DNA from 2 places in the Terribacillus jepli genome. Region 1 is predicted to be linked to the other one. Evidence: predicted binding sites of a transcription regulator. Region 1 holds the regulator's gene; the other holds the start of a gene.
What was found. Region 1 encodes Rex, which represses fermentation and respiration genes when NADH is low (regulators of the CRP and FNR family bind a similar motif). Its sites were predicted from a motif close to TTGTGAAATATTTCACAA; they were not measured.
Positions count from the first base shown of each region.

Region 1 (3,424 bases):
GGGGATGGTGCTCGCCTTGATGGACGCTAGCAATGATCGCTGAATCGCTTGTTTCGGTGTACCGCCCAAAGAAAGGATGAGCTCCATCTCCTCTCTTCTGGCTTCCACTTCCGCAGTGAATCGATTCAGGAACAAAATACCCAGTACCATGGAGTTTCCTATTACCATCCCGCTCAACGGGATGATGTACTGTGCTGTCGGCGGTGTGATTCCAAGCCCCAATAAAATCCCTTGAGTCAGTATTTCAATTACAATGAACGTAAGCACAAGCTTCCATGTGATGCCTTTGATGGATGCCCCTTTCTTTCTGGCATTTTGCGTTGCTGCCCCAATCATCAGCGCCACCATCAAGATGATATAAATGATATTTGCTGCGTCGAAGATGAACTGCAATACATATCCGACTGCAAACAGCTGGATGATGGAACGAATGGTGGCAATTAGTGTGTCTTTTTCCAGACCAAGTCGCAGCGTCTTGGATAGGATAAGCGGAATAAGGACAAATATCAAAGTGAGCAGCAAAGCGATTAAGCTCATACTTCTTCCTCCATAACAAAACGTCTGACAGCAGCATTCGACGTAGAATCAAGTAATGCAATTGGACCCGCTTCCGCAATTCCACCGTTCATCATGACCCAAACCTCATCAGCAACCGACTTTGCCTGCTCCAAATTATGTGTTATCCAAATGATCGTTGTGCCATGCTTTCGATTGATTTGGTTGATTAGCTTCTCAATATCCTGCTTGGAAACCCGATCCAAAGATGACGTGATTTCATCCAGCAGCAGAATCTCGGGTTGGTTCAGCAATGTTCTGGCAATGGAGACTTTTTGCTTCTGTCCGCCTGATAAATCTCTGCTGTTTTGATTCAATATATTTGTTTCCAAACCTACTAACTGTATAATCTGTTCTGCTTTATCATCCGATAGCTCCTTGCCAGCTAGCTGAAGCGGCAAATGCAAATTATCCCGAACAGTACCTTCCATCATGATTGCCTGCTGGAGGACGATTCCGACATGGCGGCGCAAGCTTACCGGATCATACGTTATGATTTCCTTCCCATCGATCAGGATGTTTCCGCCTGTTGGTGACAGTAACCCATTACACAGCCGAAAAAGCGTTGTTTTTCCCGCACCTGATGGACCGATGACTGCTGTGATCTTCCCCTTTGTGAACATACCGGTTATACCTTGGATGATTTGTGCCTTATCCGTTTCATATGTAACTTCCTTTAGCGAAATTGCTGCTTGCACCATGTCTCCACTTCCCTTTCTCCTCTATTTCCTAGTGTCTCTTCCCGACTGAATTTCAGCCATGTTTAAAACATCATTCTTACTTACTCACTACATTCCTTTATGTAAGAAAAAAACACCTCTAGATAAGAGGTGCTGGAATTAATAATGCTTCAGAAAATAAACTAATGACTGCAATTCGATTGCCAGATCGATATGGTGCACCCGAATATTGCTAGGCACGGCAATACGCGCTGGGGTGAAATTCAGGATGCCAGCAATTCCGCACTCGACAAGGCGGTCAGTGATTGCTTGGGCAGCATGCGCTGGCACCGTCAGGATTGCCGCACTTACATTGCCGATATATTTCTCCAAATCATCGATATGATAGACAGGTACGCCGCCAATATTATGATCCACTTTCCCTGGGTCGGTATCGAATGCCATCTCGATTTTTGTATTGTTATTTTTCGTGAAGTTATAATGCAAGAATGCCGTTCCAAGATTACCGACACCGATAAGTGCCACTTTCGTGATCTCGTCTTGGTCCAGTGTCTTCCGGAAGAAGTTCAGCAAGTACTCTACATTATAGCCATAGCCCTTTTTGCCAAGTGCTCCGAAATAAGAAAAGTCACGACGGATTGTAGCTGAGTCGACTTTCACCGATTCACTGAGTTCCTTCGAGGATACTCTCGTTTTGCCTTGCAGATGCAGGCTGTTGAGGAATCGATAATAAAGGGGCAGCCGCTTTGCCGTAGCTTTTGGTATTTTATTTTGATCCATATACATGCTCATTTATCCTCCTAAAGCCTGCAGTTTCCAAAAGCGAACTTCGTGCAGCCATGCAGCTGGTCAAAAAGGCCTCTCGGACTAGAACAGTATGGTTCTGTTACCTTTTCTCAAATATGGCCAGCTCTACTCCGACTAGACGGAATAATGGGTTGCAGACAGGTTCCCTTCCGGCATCTGTAAGGAGTTGCAGATGCTGGCTGCGGCTTCATCCTTGAATTGTTACGATATGATACTTTCACAAAGTACGATTATAGTTAACACCTTATTCTAACAGATATGAATAGGAAAGTCTTGTACAGATTCACAAAGAAAATGAGGGTGGGGTACCTTATCTCCATTTTAACAAATTCATTTACGATGTCCATCCGAATAAAAGCATAAAAGCGCGGGAATTCGGCGCTTGCTACTATTTTGTCACATAGGATACACTGATAGTATGAGGTGAACAAGATGATTTTATTGCAAGCGAACAATATTACAAAACTATTTGGCGCAGACGTCATTTTATCAAATATAAAACTGGAAGTACAAACACAGGATCGCTTGGCCATCGTCGGACGCAACGGTGCTGGTAAATCGACTTTGCTGAAGATCCTGGCAGGAGAATTGAGCTATGACGAGGGTAATGTATTTCTGTCGAAGGATGCCACACTAGGATATTTGGAACAGCACACAGGCTTAGAGTCGGAAAAGAGCATCTTGGAGGAAATGAAGACCGTCTTCGCCGATCTCATCCAGCAAGAAGATGAATTGCGCCGTCTGGAAGCAAAAATGGGCGATCCCGATCTCATTTCTGACGAATCGGCTTACCAGCAGCTTTTAACAAATTATGATACAAAACAGCAGGCTTTCCGTTTGAATGGAGGCTATCAATATGAAGCAGATATCCATTCTGTATTGAACGGACTTAATTTCGGGGACAAAGACTTATCCACTCCTGTCGGTTCATTGAGCGGCGGGCAGAAGACTCGGCTTGCCTTGGGGAAACTGCTGCTGCAAAAACCGGACGTACTGATACTGGATGAGCCGACCAACCACCTGGACATATCTACACTGGACTGGCTGGAAGGTTACTTGAGCAGCTACCAGGGGGCTGTCGTAGTCGTATCGCATGACCGCTATTTTCTCGACAAAACAGTCAATACCGTCATTGAAATAGCTCATAATCACTCTGTTCGTTACAAAGGAAATTACAGCAGTTATCTGGAACAAAAAGCTGCCAATTTTGAACGCGAGATGAAGCAATACGAGAAGCAGCAAGCAGAAATCAAAAAGATGGAAGAATTCGTCCAAAAGAATATTGCCCGTGCCACAACGACAAAACGGGCACAAAGCAGACGCAAGCAGCTTGAAAAAATGGAACGGATCGACCGCCCGCTGCATGATGCATCGTCTGCAAG
Region 1 covers NZ_JBFEGH010000025.1:42,466-45,889, forward strand. Annotated here, with positions in the region: gene AB1K91_RS19510 (ABC transporter permease) at 1-537, opposite strand, end outside; gene AB1K91_RS19515 (ABC transporter ATP-binding protein) at 534-1,256, opposite strand; gene AB1K91_RS19520 (redox-sensing transcriptional repressor Rex) at 1,395-2,021, opposite strand; gene abc-f (ribosomal protection-like ABC-F family protein) at 2,475-3,424, shown strand, end outside.

Region 2 (3,424 bases), on a different contig from region 1:
TGGTGTTGCAAGCTGTGTACGCATCATCAAACCGTCGACTCCACCGCGGAATAGCATCAATAGGGCACTAAGGATGTACATGATACCCAATTTTTTATGGTCGACAGAAGTCAGCCATTCTTTCCATAGCCACGTCCACTTTTTAAAATAAGTAAGGGCAGCAACTGCAGCGATCGATCCAAGCAAAATACTTATTTGTGCACCTAGGATCAACGGATCGCCAGTGATGATAAACTCATTCCATTTTAAGTCCAAAATTCTTCCCCCTCTCTCTGTTACTCGTGACTCGCATGCGCATGTTCATCATTGTCCATGTCTTCATCCGAGTAGTCTACAGTATTGTCTTGCTGATAGTATGGAATCTCATCTTCCGGCAAGATATTTTGGGATTTGTCTTTCGCATGCGGGTTCTTCGGCTCATAGCCTAAACGATCCCATGCTTCCAATGTGTATTCCGCATCTTTGGAATGGTCGATCCATTGCAAGTGCGTACCATTGAATTCAGCTGTTCCGTCATAAACACCAGGAATCAGAAGGTTGTCATACTTGTATTGTGTCAGTTCTGGAGCGGAGTCCTGTACTTCTTCCACCCACTGGTCGTAATCGGCTTCTTCCTCAGCATAGACTTTGAATCGCTGTTCATTAAAGCCTTCGCCTGTGAAGTTTGCGTTGCGGCCATCGTAGACACCAGCTTCATCAGCTTGCAGATAAAGCGTTGTCTGCATGCCTGCCATGTTGTATTTCTGACCTCCAAGGCTTGGAATCCATAGAGCAGCCATGGAATCGGCAGATGTCAGTTTGAATTCCACCGGACGGTGAATCGGGATGTGCAGATAGTTCACTGTTTCAATATCTTCATCCGGATAGGTGAATACCCACTTCCAGTTGATGGATGTTGCATGGATCACCAGCGGATCTTCACTCGCAGCTTCAGCCGTTTTCGGCTCCGGCGCTTTCTCTAGTGAATAAATGGTTCTTACAGTTGGAACAGCCAAGATAACGACGATGATGATCGGGATGATCGTCCAGATCGTCTCAAGCAGCATGCTGCCATGTAATTCAGGGCTGTACTTATCGTGATCCTTTCTTTCTCTGTACTTGACAAGGATGATTGTCAACAGTACGAATACAACCGCAACGATTGTAAGCATGAAGATGATCGATAGAATAATAAGGTCACTTTGCTGACTTGCCACTGGTCCTTTCGGATCGAGCACTTCCGGTGTAGAACAGCCGGCGAGCATTAGCGGCAGGGCAAGGAACAACAGAAGACTTAAGGGTTTCAATTTTTTAAGCATGCGCCTGCTTCCCTTCCTTTCTTTACCTGAGTTCACGAATGTGCCATTTTCCCTCTGCATAAGAAAACGACCCTTCGCTTTAATAGGGTTTTGATAAGTATTTCACAATGAGCCTTCCGCAATACCATAAGAGTAGCAGAAATTTCAGATGGAAACACACAATCACACTGCCTGACAGGCAGTGTCTGACAACAATCCAGAAACTAGTGTAATACAAAGCAGCCAAAAAGACCAGACTTGCCTAGTAAGTAAACAGTTCATTTTTCATTCTAACACCAGCAAAAAGAGAGAATAAGAACAAGTATTGAACAAAATTTGAACGTTTTATGTAATTTGGCTTCAATGACTGGATAACCAACCGTTATTTGGTTTTGCTGTAATACACCGTATTGCGCACCGTCTTTCCATCCGCGTGCAGGCTGTCGCAATAATGTATCCCTTCCAGCTGGTAGCCGAGCCGTTCCGGAACGGCCCGGCTTGCACTGTTTTCCTCATCACACAGTATCTGGACCCGACGGACACCGAGCTCAGTGAAAGCATACTCCGTTTGCGCCTCGACCGCTTCGGTCATAAACCCCTGACCCGTATGGCGCGTATCCATCCAGTAGCCTATTTCGACTTTAGGGATATCCCAATCGATTGCGTGAAAGCCGCTGGAAGCAATGAAACTTCCCGTATCCTTACGAAAGATGAGCATGCGCAAGTTCGTCCGATTGATCCAATTTGCAACCGACTCCCTGATATTTTCTTCCGTATCCTCCGGCGTCGGCAATTCCTGGGCAAACGGCAGCCAGCGCTTCAACTCCGGCAAGGACGCTTTGATCGCATCATTCACAGCTTTTCCATCACCGACTTGCGGCTGCCTGATGATAAGACGTTCTGTTTCGATAGTAGTCTTGAAGTCTCTTACGATTGGATTCATGACCTGCTTCCCTCCCAGAAATTTCTTCTAGTATGCAGGAAGCCATCAGGACTTGCAATAAGTTCAGGCCACTTCAGCTGCTTTTTTCTCCTCCCGGTAGGAAACAGCAGATAATAGTATACCAATTATGGAAATTCCGGCTCCTATAATGGAAAGCCATGTGTAACCTAGATTTGCATCGAGCACGATACCGCCTATATAAGCACCGCTGGCATTTGCCAGATTAAAAGCTGAAACACTTGCGGCTGCTGCAATTGTCGGTCCTTCCTTTGCTGCCATGACGATTTTTGACTGCAATAATGGTGTCGTTCCAAATGCACCTGCTCCAAATAGCCCGATAACCAAAACAGCCGTGATGGCATAGGGTGTAGCCAGCGGAAACAGCAATAGGATGACTGTCAGTACCGCAAACACATAGATAAGCGTCCTGGTCACATTCCCCCCAGCTAACTTTGGAGTAGAGAAGTTGCCTATGACGCTGCCCATTCCAAAGAAGAATAGACTGATCATAATCCCTAGACCGCCAAAGCCGGTGATGGAACGTAATAATGGTTCAATATACGTATAAGCGGTGAATACACCCGAATAGCCAAAAATGATAATGGCAATCGTCAGCAGTACTTGCTTATGCTTGAACACACTGAGTTCCTGCTTGATGCGCGGTGTTTGTTCCGGCTTCGTATTAGGCGCACAAATGAGCAAGCCAATCATACCTATCACCCCAAGAAATGCAATAAGCCAGAATACGAGTCGCCACTCGATAAGCGAACCAAGATAGGCTCCGAATGGCACACCAATCATGATGGCAATCGTCAGCCCGCCATTGACGGCTGCAATCGCCTGGACCCGTTTGCGCGGCTCCACCAGTTCACTCGCCATGACGAATGCCAACGCAAAAAACGGGCCATGGATAAAAGCGGACGTAACCCTTGAGACGAGTAAAACTGCAAAATTCGGTGCAGTCGCACTAATAATATTACTGATGATGAATACCAGCATGAATAAAAGCAGCATCGGCTTACGAGGCAGCTTGACCGAAAGTGTGGTCATAAGCGGACCAAATACCGCCACGCCAAGCGCATACATGCTTACCACAAGGCCGGCAGCTGCAATCGTCACCCCAAGGTCCTGCGCAATATGTGTCAACACACCCGTCACTACATATTCCGTCGTCCCGATGGAAAAAGCACAGATCATCAACACG
Region 2 covers NZ_JBFEGH010000002.1:108,598-112,021, forward strand. Annotated here, with positions in the region: gene qoxB (cytochrome aa3 quinol oxidase subunit I) at 1-255, opposite strand, end outside; gene qoxA (cytochrome aa3 quinol oxidase subunit II) at 276-1,298, opposite strand; gene AB1K91_RS02950 (GNAT family N-acetyltransferase) at 1,660-2,220, opposite strand; gene AB1K91_RS02955 (MFS transporter) at 2,284-3,424, opposite strand, start outside.
Region 2: qoxA (cytochrome aa3 quinol oxidase subunit II) is a predicted target of Rex. The motif match lies at 1,389-1,406, and genes of this name have one in related genera.